One region of the Halotolerantifilum yawarlongkerapense genome, then DNA from elsewhere that is predicted to be linked to it. Evidence: a T-box and tRNA genes for the amino acid it is inferred to sense, from the RefSeq annotation. Region 1 holds a T-box; the other holds one or more tRNA genes.

Region 1 (9,737 bases):
ATGATAATCGAGTCCGATTTCCCCGATCGCCACCACCTTCTCAGATCGGGCAAGATGCTTGATCAGGGCCAATACCTGATCGTCCACGGATTTGGCCTCATGAGGGTGAACGCCCACGGCAGCATAGTAGTCTTCGTTCTCCTCGGCCAAACGCACGGCCTCGGTAGACGAAGCGAGGTCTGCCCCGGGGTTCAATATGAACCGCACACCTGCGGCTCTCGCACGTTGGATCACAAACTCGCGATCGGATTGGAACCTCCCATCATCCAGGTGGGTGTGTGAGTCAAAAAGTGTCATGGGTAGTGCCTCCTTCAGTTCTTTCGTTTCCTGTTTTTCTCTTGAGAAAAAGAAGTGCCCGGGACAACCCAGGCCTTTCTCTTATCCTTGCACTCGATTAAGAGACCGAGGTGCCGGGCACGACATCTGCACCGAGAAGGCTCAGATTCTCTTGGTCTTCAGCAGCCAGAATCATCCCCTGGGATTCTACCCCTCGTAGCTTCACCGGTTTCAGATTCGTGATCACAACCACTTTTTTGCCCAAGAGATTGTCTCGATTGTAATGTGACTTGATCCCCGATACCACCTGGCGCTTTTCGTAGCCTAGGTCCAGAGTCAATACCAAGAGCTTGTCGGCATTCGGATGATCTTCAACCTCGATAACCTCTGCCACGCGCAGATCCAACTTTGCAAAATCATCTATACTGATTTCTTCCTTGGGTTCGGGCTTCTTTACTTCCGGTGCCTTCTTCTCTTCGTTCATCTGGTTGAGTTCCTCCAGTTCCTTCGCCACATCGATACGGGGAAAGAGTGATTCCCCTTTCTTAACCGTATTGCCCACGGGATAGAGACCGAAGGTTTCACTGGACGCGTAGGGCTGCTCATCAATACCCAGCTGCTCCCAGATTCTCTGTGAGGTGTGGTGCATGAATGGCTGGATGAGCACACTGATCACACGGATCCCTTCGATCAGATTGTAGAGCACCGTATCCAGTTGCTCTGCCGATTCTTCCTTTTTCGCGAGAGCCCAGGGCATCGTCTCATCGATATACTTGTTCGTCCGTCGGATCACTTGCCATATCTCCTCGAGCGCTCCCGAGAAGTCCAGGTCCGCCATGTGAGCGTCCACGCGTTCATGGCAGGTGGCAGCAAGCGTCTTCATGTCTTCGTCAAAATCAAAGGCCGGTCCCGCCGCTGGCACAACGCCATCGCGGTATTTTTCCACCATGGCCAGCGTACGTGACACCAGGTTCCCCAGATCGTTCGCCAGATCGGCATTCAGTCGGTTCAACAGGACCTCGTTGGTGAACAGACCATCTTGACCGAAGGCGTACTCGCGAAGGAGGAAGTATTTCAAGGCATCCACGCCATAACGATCGATAAGCACGACAGGGTCCACAATATTCCCTTTCGATTTGCTCATCTTACCACCGTCTAGCAGGATCCAACCGTGTCCAAAAACTTTCTTCGGTAGGTCGATCTCCAAGGCCATCAGAAGACCAAACCAAATAATCGTGTGAAAGCGAACGATCTCCTTTCCAACGAGATGGATATCAGCCGGCCAGTATCGTGCGAATTTTCCCTCTTCCACTTCGGGGTAACCGAGGGCAGTGATGTAGTTCGACAGGGCATCCAGCCAAACGTAGATCACATGCTCTTCGTCGATGGGCACTTCGATTCCCCAGTCAAAGGAACTCCGTGAGATGCAGAGATCCTCAAGGCCAGGTTTGATGAAGTTGTTGACCATTTCTTTGACACGTGAAGCGGGTTCTAGAATCTCCGGATTGGTCTCGAAGAGCTCGAGCAGACGATCCTGGTACTTGGATAAACGGAAGAAGTAGGCCACTTCGCTGGTCACCTCTACCGGACCCCCGCAATCGGGACATTTCCCATCTTCCACCTGTGAGTCTGTCCAGAAGGACTCGCAAGGTGTACAGTAGAGACCCTCGTACTGGTCTTTGTAGATGTCCCCTTTGTCGTAGAGCTTCTGGAAGATCATCTGCACGCGGCGCTTGTGGTCTTCATCGGTGGTCCGGATGAAATCGTCATAGGAAATCTCCATGGTCTCCCAGAGCACCTTGATCTCTGCCACGATTTCATCGAGAAAGGCCTTGGGGCTTTTCCCTGCTTCTGTAGCAACCTTCTCGATTTTCTGACCGTGTTCATCCGTCCCGGTCAAGAACATGACATCAAATCCCTTGGCACGCTTGTACCTGGCAATGGCGTCGGCGGCCACCGTCGTGTAGGTGTGACCGATGTGGAGCTTGCTGCTCGGATAGTAAATGGGTGTCGTCACATAAAACGTCTTGCGATCGGACATATTCAGTCGCCTCCTCTTCTCAAAAAGTGAAAAATCCCCCATCCCTTAGGGACGAAGGTTTCATTCGCGGTACCACCCTAGTTAGAGATCCTCGATCGGATGCCCTCACTCTGCTCCCTTAACGCGGGGGTACGGCCCGGTCTCACGTTCGTCGACCGAGCGGCTCGGGGACCATCTTCTCCCGTGAAAACGACCGGTTCCCACCAACCACCGGCTCTCTTGACATTTTCGCTCGAGATACTCTTCCCTTCTCAGCCTGTTTCAATGTCAAAATTATACCATAGGCCCCCGATGAAGACAAGCTGTACAAATGCACTTGCAATTATCCGCTCCATATGATAAAAAAGTGTAAGCGCAACAATAGGTGCTTTTTGAGGAGTGACAAATATGCAGGAGAAACTGAATCCCCTACTTCATCAATACAAGAACAAACGGGTGGCCCAACTTCATTTCCATATGCAGGAAGAAGTGATCGAAGTGGAACTCGTCGATGCCTCTGGTGAAAGAACTCGCGTGTTCTTCAATGGGGTGTCCGCCTTTTACTTCGTCGATGGCGAGGAATCCGCCCTGTTCTCAGGGCGTCAGCTTGATGCCATCAGTTATTTCTCCACGGGGTTTGGAGAATTTGCCACTGTCGACGTGACGGACCCTGAGGATGCGGTGAACATCAGTGTTCCCAATTTCGCCGTGGACACGGGTACATCTTCCCTGTACATCGAGGCCTCGTCGATTCGTATCGACGACAAACAGCTCGATGTCAAACGACCGCTACAATAATCCTTCACCACCCGGCAGCCCAAAGGGCTGCTTTTTTTTACTTCAAATCGTAAGTTCTCAGGATCTCACCGTAGTAGATATGATGGAAATCTCCCGTTGGATAATGCCCTTCCTGCACCGAGCGCGGGATTGAGTCCCCATCGAAGCCTTCCCTTTGCAGCACCCGACACTCGAGGTGTCGGCCGGCGATCAGTAGTGTCGGGGCCGCCACCCGTTCGGAGGATATGCATTTCAACCCGCTCGCCTCCACCTTGTCAAGATCGCGCCCCGAGCGGCTTCCGCACAGCGACAGCGCCTCGCGGTAGGCCCCGGCCTCGGGTATCGAGACCGTGAAACTATCCGATCTTCTCAGCAACTCATCGGTATACCGCGAAGGGCGGACGTAGAGCGTGAACACCGGGCGGTTCCAGAGATAACCCAGGCTCCCCCAGGCGATCGTCATCGCATTTTCCCGTTCGCCATCGGAAACCGTAACAAAAGCACCTTTTGAGAGCCTCTCGAGGATAAGATCCGCATCATCGTGCCATCTTTTCAAATATTTTTCCATTTTTTCTCCTTTCTACTGTTAGAACGCGCTATAATGGGCATAAATTAAAGGATAGGGGCAACGCAATACAATTTGATGGGGTGATTTCATTTGAATACTGTACTGGCTTTTACATTGAAAGACGTCGGGTTCTTCTTCCTTTGGATCTTGGTGATGGTGATTCTTGCCTATCTGGTGCTGATCCTGCGCAAAGCGTATCAGTCGCTCAAGATGGTCAAAGCCTTGATTGAAGAGAACCGAGAGGAGATCGATGCAACGCTCGATAGCGTACCCGATCTGACGAAAAACGCCAAGGACATCTCCACAGAGGTGGCCTATACGCTGGGCCGTTTCCGGGGTACGATTGACAATGTCGCCGATACGAGCGAAGAGGTGACCAAGGAGATCAACGACAACAAGGATATCGTGGGAACCATCAGCTCGTTTTTCCACACCGCTTCCGTGGGCAAGAAGGCCTACGATCGTTTTTTCAACAAGGAGAATGAAACCGAGGACGTAGTGAAGGAAGAAAAAGCCGAAAGTGAATAAGCAAACCGTGCACCGCTCTTTGAGCGGTGCATTTTGTCGAAATTTCTTTGGAAAACAATTGAATTATAGGAAGGTTGATAGTATAATTGAACCATAAATTAACAAAATAGCCCCGAATCATAAGTAACATTTGACACTTGTGCCATCTGTTGCTATTATTTAGGTGTATTTTGTCGAAATTTGTCTACTTTTGTCTAGTGAGGAGGTTAGTCGATGAAATCCACTGGTATCGTGAGAAAGGTCGATGAGCTCGGTCGTGTGGTTATCCCCATCGAACTCAGACGTACCTTAAGCATCGCAGAAAAAGATGCGCTTGAAATTTTTACAGAAGGCGAAACCATCATTCTAAAAAAATATGAACCCGCTTGCATTTTCTGTGGTCAGGCCAAAGGCGTCACCAATATCAAGGGCAAGAACATCTGCCCCAGTTGTATTGAAGAATTGAAAACGCTGTAAGGAATCCGAAGCCCCCATCTCTCGAAGCAGAGAGATGGGGGCTTTTCCTCTGGTCATAGGTCGTGACTCTCTCGGTAGATCTCGTTCTTCTGGACACCCCGCAGCTTGGCCACTTTCTTGATGGCCTCTTTCTTGGAGAACCCCATCTCCATAAAACCCAAGATATGCTCCCTTACCGGCAGATCATCGTAATCCGTCTCCTCGGGTGCTGGTGCCCCCTCGACCAGAAGTACGATCTCTCCCCTTACACCCGTCTCCCCGAAGTGCGCCATGAGCTCGGCGGCCGATCCCCTGTGAAAGGTTTCATAAGTCTTGGTGAGCTCCCTGGCCACGACAATCCGCCTACCAGGCAGGCTTTCCTTCAGATCCTCGAGGCAGGCGACAAGCCGGTGGGGCGCTTCGTAAAAAATCAGCGTGGCATCAAGAGGCGATAGGTGTTCAAAGACCTTTATCCGGGCCGCTTTTTTACGCGGTAGGAACCCATGAAAAAAGAAGTGCTCCGTCGGCAGTCCCGATCCCACCAGGGCGTTCACGAAGGCCGTGGGACCAGGTAGCACCCGGACCTCGTGACCTCCGGCGATGGCCTTTTCGATGATCAAACTGCCGGGATCCTGGATCCCCGGCATACCGGCATCTGTCACGAGCGCCACATGGGCACCCGCTTCCAGCCGGGAGAGAATCTTTTCCGATGCACCCTCTTGGTTATGCAAATGATAACTCATCAAGGTCTTCTCGATCTCAAAATGTCTCAGGAGCTTCAGCGTATGGCGCGTGTCTTCACAGGCGATCAGATCGGCCGACCGTAGGGTTTCCAACGCACGATAGGTCACGTCGTCTAGGTTGCCTATGGGGGTGGGGACAATGCTCAGCATAATCTATCTCCCTTCAAAAGTATCGATTTGGGCGCTTTGGTAAATCCCGTGGATTGCCTCGGTATAGTCACCCTTTTCATCGTAGACCACCAGGGGAGGCATGAATTTCAACTCAGGACGACCGCGCTTTTTACAGTGGAGCAGCACAATGTTAGGAGCCTCCCTCTCTTTCGGATGAACGAAGCGGATGGTCTTCGGCTCCAGATCATGGTTGCGCGCGGCAACAATCAAATCCACCAATCGGTGGGGTCGATGCACGAGGTAAAGATCCCCGCGGTCTTTGAGCAGTCGAGAGGCACTCGCGAATAATTCTTCCAGTGTAAAGGTCAGCTCATGTCGACTGATGGCCTTCTGTTGTGTGGGACTACTCATGCCATCATCGGCCGTCATGTACGGGGGATTCGAGAAGACCACGTCGATCTCGCCGGCCCCGAGGTGCTCCGCGGCCTGCGAGAGGTTCGCGTGGATGATCTCGATACGATCCTCCAGACCATTCATGGCGACACTCCTGCGGGCCATTTCGACCACCTCTTCTTGAATCTCAAAACTGTGGATGCGAGCCACCCGTGTCCTGGCTGTCAGCAGGATGGGGATAATCCCCGTACCGCTACCGAACTCGACCGCCCGCTTACCCGGTCTTATGCGGATGAAATCGGACAGTAAGACGGCATCGATCCCGAAACAAAACCAATCGGGATTCTGTATGATCCGAAGTCCTTCCCTCTGTAGATCGTCGATCCGTTCACCTTTTCTCAACATTAGCTCCTTTCAAAAAAAGGGGACCCTCTCGGGTTCCCTATTTGACTTTCTTGACATCTTCTTTTTTAAAGAGCAGGACATCTTCACCGAGTTCCCGCTTCTTCTTATCGGCGAACAACCGTACTTTCACCGACTCCTGCAAAATGATGCTGTCGACCACAATGCCGGCACCTTCGGGCGTCATCACTTCGGCGCCTCGTACCGGAAGATCCACGCGCATCTGCACATAATTCTCGTGCTCGTAACGCAGACAGCACATCAGTCGACCGCATACACCAGAAATTTTCGAAGGGTTCAACGATAAGTTCTGGTCTTTTGCCATCTTGATGCTGACCGGGTCAAACTCTGAGAGCCAGTTGGCGCAACAGAGTTGGATTCCACAGGGACCGACGCCGTTGAGCATCTTCGCTTCATCCCGTACGCCGATCTGTCTCAGCTCGATTCTCGTGCGGAAAACTGAGGCCAGGTCCTTTACCAGTTCCCGGAAATCCACTCTTCCATCAGCTGTGAAGTAAAAGATCACTTTGTTGTTGTCGAAAGTGTATTCCCCATCGACCAACTTCATGCCTAGTCCATGCGCCCGGATTTTTTCCTCGCAAATGGTCATGGCTTCTTCTGCCTTCAACTTGTTCGTTTGGTGCACGATACGATCTTCGTGTGTCGCCACTCGGATCACGCGTTTGAGAGGTGAAACCACCTCTTTTTCCGTAATCTCCCTGGGACCGATGACCACGGTGCCGAACTCAACACCCCTGGCCGTCTCCACGATGACTTCATCGTTTTGCTGTACTGTATGATCTGCAGGATCGAAATAATAGATCTTCCCCGCTTTTTTAAAACGTACGCCCACAACGGTTACCATAAATTCCTCCTCGCTATGCGGACAAAAGATTGACAAAAAGAACATCCATAATGGTTTCCACTTGAACGTTCTGCTTAAACATCGTTTCACAAGCTTCCAGCTGCTCCATCGCCCGCAGAAGTTGCTCTCGGGAGACCGCGTGTCTTTTGGCACGTAGCAGCTCGATCTCATCGGCATGGATCAATAAGCGATCATCTCCACCACCTTTTAGTATCATGAGATCACGAAACAGATGTTTAAGTATATACATTATATCATCAAAGGAATCTTCATAAGCCTTCAATTTCGAGATTTTTCTCAAAACCGGCTCACGCTTGCGATCGATCATATCGATTACGATCTCCACGAGGAGGGTTCTGAGGGCATAGAAGTCATCGCTCTCCTTCAGAGCCAGCGCCCTTCCGACGGATCCTCCGGAGAGACGGGCCAACTGCTCTGCCTCCAGATAGGACAAAGCGTGTCTCTCCACCAGTAATCGCGTCAACACTTCCTCCGGCATCCGGTGGAAACGCAAGATCAAGAGACGGGAGCGTACCGTAGGTAGAAGCGCAGAAGCATTGGCACTGATCAAAAAAAGGTGGGTATCAGCCGGTGGCTCCTCCAGTGTTTTCAACAGACGGTTTTGAGCGCGTGGTGTCATCTGGTGCGCGCGATCGATCAGGGCGATCTTTTTTTTCGCTCGATAGGGTTTCGTCCGGACAAATTCTTGAAAAGCTTCGATCCTTTCATTCTTGATACTCTCTTTACCGGGTTCGATGAGGAAAAAATCCGGATGCTGGTCCGAAAGCACCTGGCGGCAAGATGGGCATTCGCCACAGGGTATGGGATGAGAAGCCTCGCAGAAAAGACCCTGTGCAAAAGTCTTTGCCAGGGTCCACTTCCCCACGCCCTCCGGACCCTCGAATAGATAGGCGTGTGAGAGACGGCCGCTTTTCAGGGCGGAGAGCAGATGATTCTTCTGTTGTTCATGGTGCAAAACGTTACTCAGGTCCATAGTCGACTCCTAGATCTTCAGATAGTTCTCCACATCGATCACAAAGATAGTCGCTCCACCGACCGTGACCTCTATGGGCATGCCCACGAATCCCGTGGCGTTGCCTACCATGGTATTTGTCGTCGTGTACTCTTTGCGCGTGTCACAGGTATCCTTGATCACTTCGATCACATCATCCACCTGTCTCTTGGGTACGCCGATCAGTAACGTGGTGTTCCCAGCTTTTAGGAATCCACCGGTGGATGCTAATTTCGTAACCCCGTATTCTTTTTCTGTCAACTCTTCTACCAAATCATGTGCATCTTCGTCGTGAACGATTGCGATGACAAGTTTCATGACTATCCCTCCTCCTACATACTACCGATACGATTGAGCGGCCATAATCTGAAGATCGCCTTGCCGATGATGGTCTCGCCATCGATCAGGCCTAGATGCCGACTATCCATGCTCACCGGGCGGTTATCCCCCATGAGAAAATACTGCCCCTCGGGAATCTCTTCAATGGACACATCCCCAGAGGTCGTGGTGCTCAGGTAGGGTTCTTCAAGAACGGCACCATCGATGTAAACATGTCCTCCCTCAATGGTGAGGGCCTCCCCCGGCAGTCCGATAACACGCTTGATCAAGTGTTTCTGATCACCTTCACTGGCGATCAGCGACTGGATCACGTTCAACTGTTCGAGATCATCTTCTGATAGCTGCAGGGACGATTCAAATGAAATGATGTCCCCTCTATTCACATTTGTACCCTTTTTCAGAAGGAGTAAATCGCGCTCCACAAGAGTGGGATACATCGAGGTCGAGTAGACGGTAGTGGTACCGATGAAAAGATTCAGCACGAAGAAAATCAAAAGCGCCAGGGCAATGGATTTTCCCCATTCGATCAATTCTTTTACGATTCGCTCTCTCATTATATTTTTCCTTCTTTCTCTAGCGGAGAACCTGTAATGTCCTCAATGAGTGGTCTTTAGTACCTACAATCTGCATATTGTGCTCTTTCATCGATTGGATTTGATCGACCATCTCGACCGTAATCCGTTCACCGGGTGCGACCAACGGGATGCCCGGTGGGTAGGGTGTAATGAACTCTGCCGCGATTGTTCCCACGGCATCATGGAGGTCGCAAGTCCGCTTCAGGTGATCAAAAGCCTCCCTTGGTGACGCAACAATCTCCGGTGGCGTCAGGGGGTTCATCACGTTTCCGTGGACAAGCGCTTGTCCATCGGCATCGGCATCTATTCTTGCCAACGCCTCGGAAAGGGCCATAAAATCCTCCCGTGTATTTGCAATGCTCGTCATCAGCAGGCAGTAGTCCCTACGGGCGTACTCCACTGCGATCCGGTGCTCTTGTCTCAATTTGCTCTGTAACGTCAACCCATCGATGCCCAGGTGCAGACCGGAGAGCAAGATCTTCGTGGGATCTTGTCCCTGAAAACGTAGCACCTCAAATCTCGTGTCCGCAATACGCTTCTCGAAAGCCTCGATCTCTGTGATGAGAACCTTCATCTCTTCTGGCCCCGTAGTGATCAGACGCTCGAGTGCCAGGTCGATCGAGGCCATCAGGAGGTAACTGGGGCTCGAGGTCATCAGGGCCGAGAGATAGTAATCCATCCGGTCTTCATCCA
Region 2 (9,737 bases), 420 kb from region 1:
ACGACCATGCCAAAGGTGTAGAAGAGGGAACTGTCGATGACACCGAGGACCTTGATGAAACCGATAAGCCCCGTTTTCATGATGACACCAGAGAGGAGCATGGCGATGGATTCAGGCGCGGCGCCATGAGCCCAGTTGATCACGGGGAAGAAGAGGGATTTCACGGCAAAGGCGCCCATGATCAGGGCCTTGGCAAAGGTCAGCGTCAGGTTGTCGTCTAGTGCGACCACGTCTGCAAAGTTCAGACTCCCCACATTGTAATATAGAATCATGGTCCCCATGAGGAAGAAAATCATGGCCAGGGCGTTGTACATCAGGTAATAGAGTCCACTGCGCAGGGCGTAGCCATCTTTCTTGTAGACGATCAGCACCGTGGCCGATAGGCTCATGAGCTCAAAGAGTACGAAGAGGTTGAACAGATCGTAGCTAAAAAGAAAGGCGTAGTAGGCCCCACGCAGCATGTTGAAGAAGACCTCGAATTTCTCGTCCTTACGCCCCTCCTTCTCCCCATAGAGCCGGGCGAAGAACCAGAGGACGGCACCCATGAGGGCCAGGGAGGCCATGGCCACATTGACCTTGAGACTGATTCCCACGAAGGTGGGGTGGTAGCCCACGACCTTGATAATGGGACCCTCCACCAAGACCTGGCGAAGGAGTCTTAGGGACAGAAGGATCTCCACGAGGAGTAGCACATGCCCGAGGTACCAGCTGCGCCGTTCTTTCAACAGATAGCTGAGTAGTCCGAAGCCAATGGGGAGAAAGATCAGGGGGTACACGCTGGCTCACCTCGCTTTTTATGTACGGTTTTAATTTTGGCTGAAGAACACCGCTGTGATCAGAAAGATCATCATCAGGATATTGGCATCGGCAAAGGAAAGTTTGAAGTGTCTGAGCCATGCGATCCAGGGGTGCTCCCGCTTGATGAAAAAGCGGTAGAATAAAATCGCCCCCAGGAGGTAGATCGCAAAGTTCGCAAAACTCATGGGTGTGATCTTCACGTAGGTGCCCGGCGCAAAGTAGCCCAGGAAGAAGGTCTCCAGGAAGGCCGAGAAAAGCAGGACCACGCCGAGTCCGTAGATGGCGATCTTCTTGTTCCTCGGGACGTGGAGCGGTTTCTGGTGGAAACTATCGCGCTGGAAGATCGTGGAGACTTTAAAGAAAGAAAGGATCGTTCCGAAGTTGATCACGTGGAGGGCGTAGGTCATGGCCGTTCCGTAGGAGCCCTTGGCGATCAACGCCTTGGACACGTAACCATTGGTGAAGGGAAAAGCCGTGATGGACAGCATGGCCAGGGCCATCATGACCGCCATGCCGGGCATGGTCTGAAAAAGACCCCGTATCTCGTCCACCCGCCGGGTGTTGTAAGCCCCGATCAAAACTCCGGCCACGAGGAAGAGTTCGGATTTGAAGAGTGCGTGGTTGAACAGGTGCAAAAGCCCCCCGACGAAGACGGGGCCCTGTCCCGCCAGACCGATCAGGATCAGACCCGATTGGCTGATGGTGTGGAAGGCCAGGATCAGCTTGAGATCCTTCTGGCTCACGGCGAAGAGGAAGCCGATGACCGCTGTGAGCACCCCAATCACCAGCATGTACTCGGTGAAGCCCTGGCTGCCGAGCACCCGGAAGACCTTGATGAGCCCCACGAAACCGGTCTTGACGAGAAGGCCGGAGAGCAGCATGGAGATCGACGTGGGCGCCGCGGCATGGGCCGTGGGAAGCCAGTTGTACACCGGAAAGAAGGCGGACTTGACCCCGAAGGCCACCACCATCAGGGCGATGGCGAACTTGAGCATGGGTCCCGGTGGCATCATGGCCATGTGGGAAAGGTTCAGCGACCCGGTCTGTTGGTAAATGATCATCACACCGAGCAGGTAGAAGACCATGCCCACGCTGTTGAAGAGCAGGTAGTAAAAACCCGCTCGGATGGAGAAACCATCCTTCTTGTAGGTGATCAGCACCGCCGAGAGCAGGGAGATCAGCTCCACCAGCACGAAGATGTTGAAGAGGTCGTTGGAAAAGATAAAGGCGTAGTAGGTTCCCCTCAGAAAGTGGAAGAAAAAATGAAACTTAGCGTCCTCCGTCCACTTGGTGATGGCGTAGAAGTAGCTGAAGAGCCACAGGATCGGTCCAAGGAGCACGAAGCCAGCCATCAGGGGGTCCACCAGAAGCTCGATGCCCACGTGGGGATCGTATCCCCCGAGTTGGATCGTACGCTGGCCCTTGTCTATCACATCGTAAAAGAGGTAGGCGGCCAGTCCGATTTCCACGAAGATCACCGCGGGACTGAGACGATTCAAGCGCGGCTTGTCCACGATGTACAAGAGCAGAGCGAACAGGATCGGCAAGAAAATCAATACGAACAACAGTCACCCCTCCTTTAGAGCGTGAACCAGACGGCCGTGATAATGAACAGCATCATAAGGATATTGGCGTCGGCAAAGGACAACCTGAAATGTCTCAGGTGATAGAGATAGGGATGTTCCTTGCGAACGAACAAGCGGTTGAGCAAGAGGGCCACCGCCGCGTAAATGCCAAAGGTAGCGAAGCTTCCCATGGAAACGGCAATCTCGATGTCGGCGAACTGCGCCATGATCCAGGGTTCCAGCGCCGCCGTAAGGATGAGGAGGAGGCCGAGTCCATGGATCGCGATCCGCTTGTTGATCGGTACCTGAATACGCTTTTCGTGGACGCGGTCCCGCCGGAAGACCCCGGCGATCTTGATGAAATAGACCATGGTCCCGATGTTGATGACGTGGATCATCCCACCGATGAGCAGGGGGTAGTCTCCCTTGGCGATCAGCGCTTTCGAGTAGTAGCCATTGGTAAAGGGCATGGCGGTGATCGATAGCATGGCCAGCATCATGACGAAGGCGATGTCGGGCATCGTCTGGAAGATACCCCTGATCTCCTCGATCCGCCGCGTGTTATAGGCGGCGATGAGTACCCCGGCGATGAGGAAGAGGGCCGATTTAAAAAGCGCGTGGTTGAACAGGTGGAGCAGTCCTCCGACGAAGACCACCTCGTTGCCCACCAAACCCATGAGAATCAGACCCGACTGGCTCACGGTACTGAAGGCCAGGGTCATCTTGAGGTCCTTCTGGCTCAATGCGAAAAGAAAACCCACCGTGGCCGTAAGGGTACCGATGATCAGCATGTACTCGGTAAACCCCTGGCTACCGAGCACACGGAAGACCTTGATCAGACCCACGAACCCCGACTTCACGAGAAGGCCCGAGAGTAGCATGGAGATGGACGTGGGTGCAGCAGCGTGGGCCTTGGGTAGCCAGTTGTAGACCGGGAAGAAGGCCGACTTGACCCCGAAGGCCACTACCATCAGGGACAGGCTGAACTTCAGCGCTGTACCATCGGGCATCAGCACCAGATCCGATAAATTGAGCGATCCAATGCTCTGGTAGATGACCATGATCCCCAAAAGATAGAAGACCATGCCCACGCTGTTGAAAAGCAGGTAGTAAAAGCCCGCGCGGACGGCAAAGCCATCTTTTTTGTAGGTGATCAGCACCGCGGAGATGAGCGAGATCAGTTCCACGAGGACAAAGATATTGAACAGGTCGTTAGAAAACAAAAAGGCGTAGTAGGCGCCTCTCAAGAAATGAAAGAAAAAGTAGTACTTGCTGTCCCCGGACCACTTTGTCATCGCGTACAGGCAACTAAAGAGCCAGAGGATCGACCCCAGTAAGACAAAACCGGCCATCAGGGGATCCACGAGCAGCTCGATTCCGATGTGTCTTGGATAACCACCCATGAGCAGGCGAATCTCCCCCTGGGTGGCCACCCGGTAGAGAAGCCTTGCGGCCAGAGGAATCTCCAGCAGGATCACATAGGGACTCAACCGGTTCAAACGCTCGCGGTCTGCAATGTACAGGAGCAGTGCAAAGGCGATCGGCAGGAAGACCAGGGTCAACATACTACAGCTCCCGCTTCAGCACATCGTCCCAGTCGAGCGATCCGAAATAGTGGAAGATCTTGATGCTCATCATCAGCACCAGTGCTGTGATCGAAGCGCCCACAACGATCGTGGTGATCATCAGGGCCTGGGGTAGGGGGTCGACGAAATTCTTGACTCCATCCCAGAAGATCGGCACTTCGGTCCCATCGAGGGCGGCCATGTCGAGAAAAAGCAGGATCAAGGCCACCTCCGCGATGTTAAAACTCACGATGGACTTGATGATATCCTTGGACATCATCAGCCCGTAGATACCGATGAGGAACAAGATCAACGCCATATACAGGTTAAACATCGCCTTCCCCCTCCTCGATAAATGATTCGAAAATGTTGATCAGACCCAAGGTCACCTTGAATCCGATGATAAAGTTCAAGAGTATGAGAAACAGCACATTGGGTTCGATGAAGAAGTTGGTGAAATGAACGCCCTTTGTGAAGTAGGAGAGACCTCCGACGAAGAGCAGGAGGGCGTAGAGTAATTTCTCGATGGTCGACAGAATGGCCAGGGGGAACCGCTCCGGTCGAAAGAAAACGTGAAGGAGAAAACCCGTGGCCACGATAGCCCCACCCTGGAAACCGCCACCGGGTGTCAGGTGGCCGTGCAGGGTAACGTAAGCACCGTACAGGATCAGATAGGGATAGAGAAAGCGGCTCATGGTCCGCAGGATCGTTGAGGTCCGCATGAGGGATCACCTGCCTTTCGGGGCGTTTCGCTAGTGCATGTCCACGTCTTTCTTTGCCATGAAGATCACACCGGTGGTTGCTACGAACAGGATGCTCGTCTCAAACAGGGAGTCGAAGAGCCGGTAATCCAAATAGATCCCCGTGACGATGTTATTCGATTTGACCTCGGTCTGCGTGTTGGCGATGTAGTAGTTCTTGGCCGCTTCATTGGGTTCGAAGCTCACCATGGTGACAAAGGCATAGAAGAAGAGGCTCAGGATCAGGATATTGATGATTTTTCTCATGTCTTAGTCCCCCATATCGATATCCGGCACCAGGATCACCTGGAGGTTGGCATACGGTTCCACCATTTTTTCAAGTTTGTTCATGAGGATACTCGATTCTTTTCCCACGAGATAAAAGGCTTCCATGTTCTCTCGCTTCTCTACGTACAGGTCAATGTTCACCTTTCGAAACACACCCGTGAGCTGGAGATCTTCCTCATCGACATGGGTCATGATCCTCAGGTCCAGGTTGTAAAAATCACAGAAGTCCTGCAGAATCGATTTGCAGTTGCCCGTGTCATCGATAAAGCATTGGTTCATCACGTCTCCTGTGACGATAAAGACCCGCTGCTTGGAAACGGTGAGCAGAAAGATCAGCGGGATCAGAGCACTACCGATGGCGATTTCCGCGATGGCCACGTCCGGGGCCGAGTTGAGGAAATAGAGAGCCGAAATCACCAGGCTGAAGACAGAGAAGTAAATGATCATCCGCAGGTAGTTCCGCTCTTTGATCGTCATGATGGCCACTAGGATCAACAGCACGTGCATGATGTACTTGAGGATCATCGGTATTCCTCCTCCGGTTCAACGCCATTGAGGTGGGCGCTAGATGCAATCAGGTGGTTGGACACCGGTGATGTGATCAGTAGGAAGGCCAGGATGATAAAAAGCTTCAGCGTCAGGGTATTCCAACCGACCTTGAACATCAGGGCCACCAGTATGGCCACGGTAGCCGCTGAGTCAATCATACTCGAGGTCAGGATCCTGGCGTAGAGGTCTTTGAAGACAAAGATCCCGATCATGCCCAGGATCACCAAAAGGGCTCCAAACAGCAATAGGATATCTCCGATCATTTCGTCCGCCCCCCCATGATGACAAATCGGCTGAGTAGTAAGACCACTAGAAAACTCAAAATGGCAAAGGTCATGGAGATGTCGAGTAGGTTCGGGTCACCCCGATCGACACTGATGATCGTAAAGAGCAGTAGCATCTTGATGCTGAGCAGATTCAGGCTCAGGAGCTTATCCCAGATGCTCCGTATGGCAAATAGACGGTAGAGCGTCAACGAGATGGCCAAGAGCAATATGATGTTGGTCAGAGAAATGATCGTCATCTTTTTTTCCTCCCGAAAATTCGCTCGTACCGTGGAATGATGACCGTTTTAAATTCTTCTACCTCCGACACGTCTCGAACAAGGGCCAGGACGATCAGGGTATTGCCCTGGATCTCCAGGCTGATAGTCCCCGGCGTCAGCGTTACCGCATTGGCGATAAGCGTCTTGAGCAATACGTCTTGGCAGGTCAGTTCGTGATAGATGATGGCGCTCCATGCATCGTTCTTGCGAATTTTTTTCACATGTTCATACGTGGCGATAAAAATATCCATGATCACGCGCACGACGAACAGCGTAAAATTAATCAGATTCAGATTGCTAAATACACTCTGGCCCTTATGCGACTCCGTGAGTTCCGTGATCACCATGACCACAGCAGAGATCACGAGGCCCACCAGGATATTCTGAAGGGAAGGATTCCATGTCAAGAGCATCCAGAAGGCAAAAAGTGTCGTCATCAGTTTTAAGTCGATCGCTTGATTCCTGATCATTGCATATCACCCCGCTTGATGTACTATTACCCAATAGTCTATAAGAAAAACAAAAGCATTTCAACTACCTATAGAAAAATTTTATACCTTTTCGTGAAATGAGGACCTTGTGCACTCATGATATCAGAGAAGGGCCCCCTTAGAAAAGCCCGGGCACAAAAAAAAAGAGCCTTCTTGGGCTCTTCATCGCAAATCATGGCGGAGAGGGTGGGATTCGAACCCACGTGGGCTTGCGCCCTAACGGTTTTCAAGACCGCCCCGTTATGGCCACTTCGGTACCTCTCCGGATGGGAAAAGGAATATAGGTCGACCGCGAGTCAACTCGCAGACGACCTATGATGGTGCCCAGAGGCGGAATCGAACCACCGACACGGGGATTTTCAGTCCCCTGCTCTACCGACTGAGCTATCTGGGCATAAATGGAGCGGAAGACGGGATTTGAACCCGCGACCCTCGCCTTGGCAAGGCGATGCTCTACCACTGAGCCACTTCCGCAAGAAAAAAATGGTGCGGGCGAAGGGATTTGAACCCCCACGTCGTAGACACTAGAACCTAAATCTAGCGCGTCTGCCAGTTCCGCCACGCCCGCGTTTTGTGATGCTATTGGTGGGAGCAACAGGGATCGAACCTGTGACCTCCTGCTTGTAAGGCAGATGCTCTCCCAGCTGAGCTATGCTCCCGTGAATGGTGACCCCTGGGGGAATCGAACCCCCGTTACCGCCGTGAAAGGGCGGTGTCTTGACCGCTTGACCAAGGGGCCAGGTATATGTAATGGTTGCGGGGACAGGATTCGAACCTGCGACCTCCGGGTTATGAGCCCGACGAGCTGCCAACTGCTCCACCCCGCGATGGATTGTGATGATGTGAAGACCGGCAACGTCCTATTCTCCCAGGGGACTGCTCCCCAAGTACCTTCAGCGCTGAGAAGCTTAACGTCTGTGTTCGGGATGGGAACAGGTGTATCCTTCTCGCTATCGTCACCGGATTCTTCAATTGTAAGCAAGCTTTCGCTCACTCAAAATCGCATACAGCAAATCAAACCAAGTTGTTTCTAAGAAAAAGTATCTTCTCTTTATGATCTTCTCACCAACCCAAGGTTCGCCTTAGGTCAAGTCCTCGACCGATTAGTACCAATCAGCTAAAAGCATTACTGCCCTTTCACCCTTGGCCTATCAACCAGATGGTCTATCTGGGGTCTTACTCATAAATGATGGGATATCTCATCTTGAGGGGGGCTTCGCGCTTAGATGCCTTCAGCGCTTATCCCTTCCGCACGTAGCTACTCAGCTATGCCCTTGGCAGGACAACTGATCCACCAGCGGTGCGTCCATTCCGGTCCTCTCGTACTAGGAACAGAGCCTCTCAAATATCCAACGCCCACAGCAGATAGGGACCGAACTGTCTCACGACGTTCTGAACCCAGCTCGCGTGCCTCTTTAATGGGCGAACAGCCCAACCCTTGGGACCTACTACAGCCCCAGGATGAGACGAGCCGACATCGAGGTGCCAAACCTCCCCGTCGATGTGGACTCTTGGGGGAGATAAGCCTGTTATCCCCGGGGTAGCTTTTATCCGTTGAGCGATGGCCCTTCCATGCGGTACCACCGGATCACTAAGCCCGACTTTCGTCCCTGCTCGACCTGTATGTCTCGCAGTCAAGCTCCCTTATGCCTTTGCACTCTTTGCGCGATTTCCAACCGCGCTGAGGAAACCTTTGGGCGCCTCCGTTACTCTTTAGGAGGCGACCGCCCCAGTCAAACTGCCCACCTGACATTGTCCCAGAGCTGGATCACAGCTCCTGGTTAGAACACTGGTATGGAAAGGGTGGTATCCAAAGGACGACTCCACACACACTGGCGCGCATGCTTCTATGTCTCCCACCTATCCTGTACATCCCATACCAAAATCCAGTGCCAAGCTACAGTAAAGCTCCACGGGGTCTTTCCGTCTTGCTGCGGGTAACCGGCATCTTTACCGGTACTACAATTTCACCGAGTCCATTGTTGAGACAGCGCCCAAATCGTTACGCCTTTCGTGCGGGTCGGAACTTACCCGACAAGGAATTTCGCTACCTTAGGACCGTTATAGTTACGGCCGCCGTTTACTGGGGCTTCGATTCTAAGCTTCGCTTACGCTAACCTTTCCTCTTAACCTTCCAGCACCGGGCAGGCGTCAGCCCCTATACATCATCTTTCGATTTAGCAGAGACCTGTGTTTTTGGTAAACAGTCGCTTGGGCCTATTCTCTGCGGCCGCCTCAGGCTTTGACACCCTACGCGCGGCACCCCTTCTCCCGAAGTTACGGGGTCATTTTGCCGAGTTCCTTAACAATGGTTCTCTCGCTGGCCTTAGAATTCTCTTCCTACCTACCTGTGTCGGTTTACGGTACAGGCGCCCTAAAAACTCGATAGCGGCTTTTCTCGACAGTTTGAAATCGACAGCTTCGTTACTTAAGTTCACTCCCCATCACAGCTCACCTTTTAACGGGACGGATTTGCCTATCCCATCAAGCTTGCTGCTTGGACGCGCTCTTCCAATCGCGCGCTCTGCCTATCCTCCTGTGTCACCACATCTCTCAAACGCTTCTAAAGCGGTACAGGAATCTTCACCTGTTGTCCATCGCCTACGACTTTCGTCCTCGGCTTAGGTCCTGACTTACCCTGAGTGGACGAGCCTTCCTCAGGAACCCTTAGGTTTTCGGCCGGTGTGATTCTCACACACCTCTCGCTACTCATGCCAACATTCTCTCTTCTATACAGTCCACCATACCTTACAGTACAGCTTCGTCCCGTATACAATGCTCCCCTACCACTAGAAGACCTTAAGTCTTCTAATCCATAGCTTCGGTGGTGGATTTTAGCCCCGGTAATTTTCGGCGCGACATCACTCGACTAGTGAGCTATTACGCACTCTTTCAATGCGTGGCTGCTTCTAAGCCAACATCCTAGTTGTCTAGGCAATGTCACATCCTTTCCCACTTAATCCACACTTGGGGACCTTAGCTGATGGTCTGGGCTGTTTCCCTCTCGACAACGAATCTTATCACACGCTGTCTGACTCCAAGGATAAAGATCACGGCATTCGGAGTTTGATAAGCTTCGGTAGGCGGTGAAGCCCCCTAGGCTAGTCAGTGCTCTACCTCCGTGTCTCATTTCCTCAGGCTAGCCCTAAAGCTATTTCGGGGAGAACCAGCTATCTCCGTGTTCGATTGGAATTTCT

The links. The T-box of region 1 lies ahead of metG (methionine--tRNA ligase). A T-box ahead of a tRNA ligase gene usually reads a tRNA of that ligase, here a tRNA-Met.
Region 2: it encodes a tRNA-Met, which carries the amino acid that the T-box ahead of metG (methionine--tRNA ligase) is inferred to sense. The anticodon was not compared.

The regions. Positions count from the first base shown of each region.
Region 1 is NZ_CP199719.1:1,743,675-1,753,411, forward strand. It holds gene ACULM0_RS08485 (TatD family hydrolase) at 1-297, opposite strand, end outside; gene metG (methionine--tRNA ligase) at 395-2,359, opposite strand; T-box leader at 2,362-2,579, opposite strand; gene ACULM0_RS08495 (YxiG family protein) at 2,705-3,094, shown strand; gene ACULM0_RS08500 (flavin reductase family protein) at 3,132-3,641, opposite strand; gene ACULM0_RS08505 (hypothetical protein) at 3,732-4,169, shown strand; gene ACULM0_RS08510 (AbrB/MazE/SpoVT family DNA-binding domain-containing protein) at 4,383-4,625, shown strand; gene rsmI (16S rRNA (cytidine(1402)-2'-O)-methyltransferase) at 4,679-5,497, opposite strand; gene ACULM0_RS08520 (tRNA1(Val) (adenine(37)-N6)-methyltransferase) at 5,501-6,256, opposite strand; gene ACULM0_RS08525 (PSP1 domain-containing protein) at 6,294-7,118, opposite strand; gene holB (DNA polymerase III subunit delta') at 7,132-8,112, opposite strand; gene ACULM0_RS08535 (cyclic-di-AMP receptor) at 8,122-8,448, opposite strand; gene lepB (signal peptidase I) at 8,463-9,023, opposite strand; gene ACULM0_RS08545 (aminotransferase class I/II-fold pyridoxal phosphate-dependent enzyme) at 9,043-9,737, opposite strand, start outside.
Region 2 is NZ_CP199719.1:2,161,041-2,170,777, reverse strand. It holds gene ACULM0_RS10790 (complex I subunit 5 family protein) at 1-776, opposite strand, end outside; gene ACULM0_RS10785 (complex I subunit 5 family protein) at 807-2,363, opposite strand; gene ACULM0_RS10780 (complex I subunit 5 family protein) at 2,378-3,928, opposite strand; gene ACULM0_RS10775 (sodium:proton antiporter) at 3,930-4,262, opposite strand; gene ACULM0_RS10770 (MnhB domain-containing protein) at 4,255-4,650, opposite strand; gene ACULM0_RS10765 (hypothetical protein) at 4,681-4,935, opposite strand; gene ACULM0_RS10760 (Na(+)/H(+) antiporter subunit B) at 4,939-5,481, opposite strand; gene mnhG (monovalent cation/H(+) antiporter subunit G) at 5,478-5,768, opposite strand; gene ACULM0_RS10750 (MrpF/PhaF family protein) at 5,765-6,028, opposite strand; gene ACULM0_RS10745 (Na+/H+ antiporter subunit E) at 6,025-6,519, opposite strand; tRNA gene ACULM0_RS10740 (tRNA-Ser) at 6,716-6,804, opposite strand; tRNA gene ACULM0_RS10735 (tRNA-Phe) at 6,859-6,934, opposite strand; tRNA gene ACULM0_RS10730 (tRNA-Gly) at 6,940-7,014, opposite strand; tRNA gene ACULM0_RS10725 (tRNA-Leu) at 7,025-7,108, opposite strand; tRNA gene ACULM0_RS10720 (tRNA-Val) at 7,124-7,199, opposite strand; tRNA gene ACULM0_RS10715 (tRNA-Glu) at 7,205-7,279, opposite strand; tRNA gene ACULM0_RS10710 (tRNA-Met) at 7,292-7,367, opposite strand; rRNA gene rrf (5S ribosomal RNA) at 7,388-7,504, opposite strand; rRNA gene ACULM0_RS10700 (23S ribosomal RNA) at 7,624-9,737, opposite strand, start outside.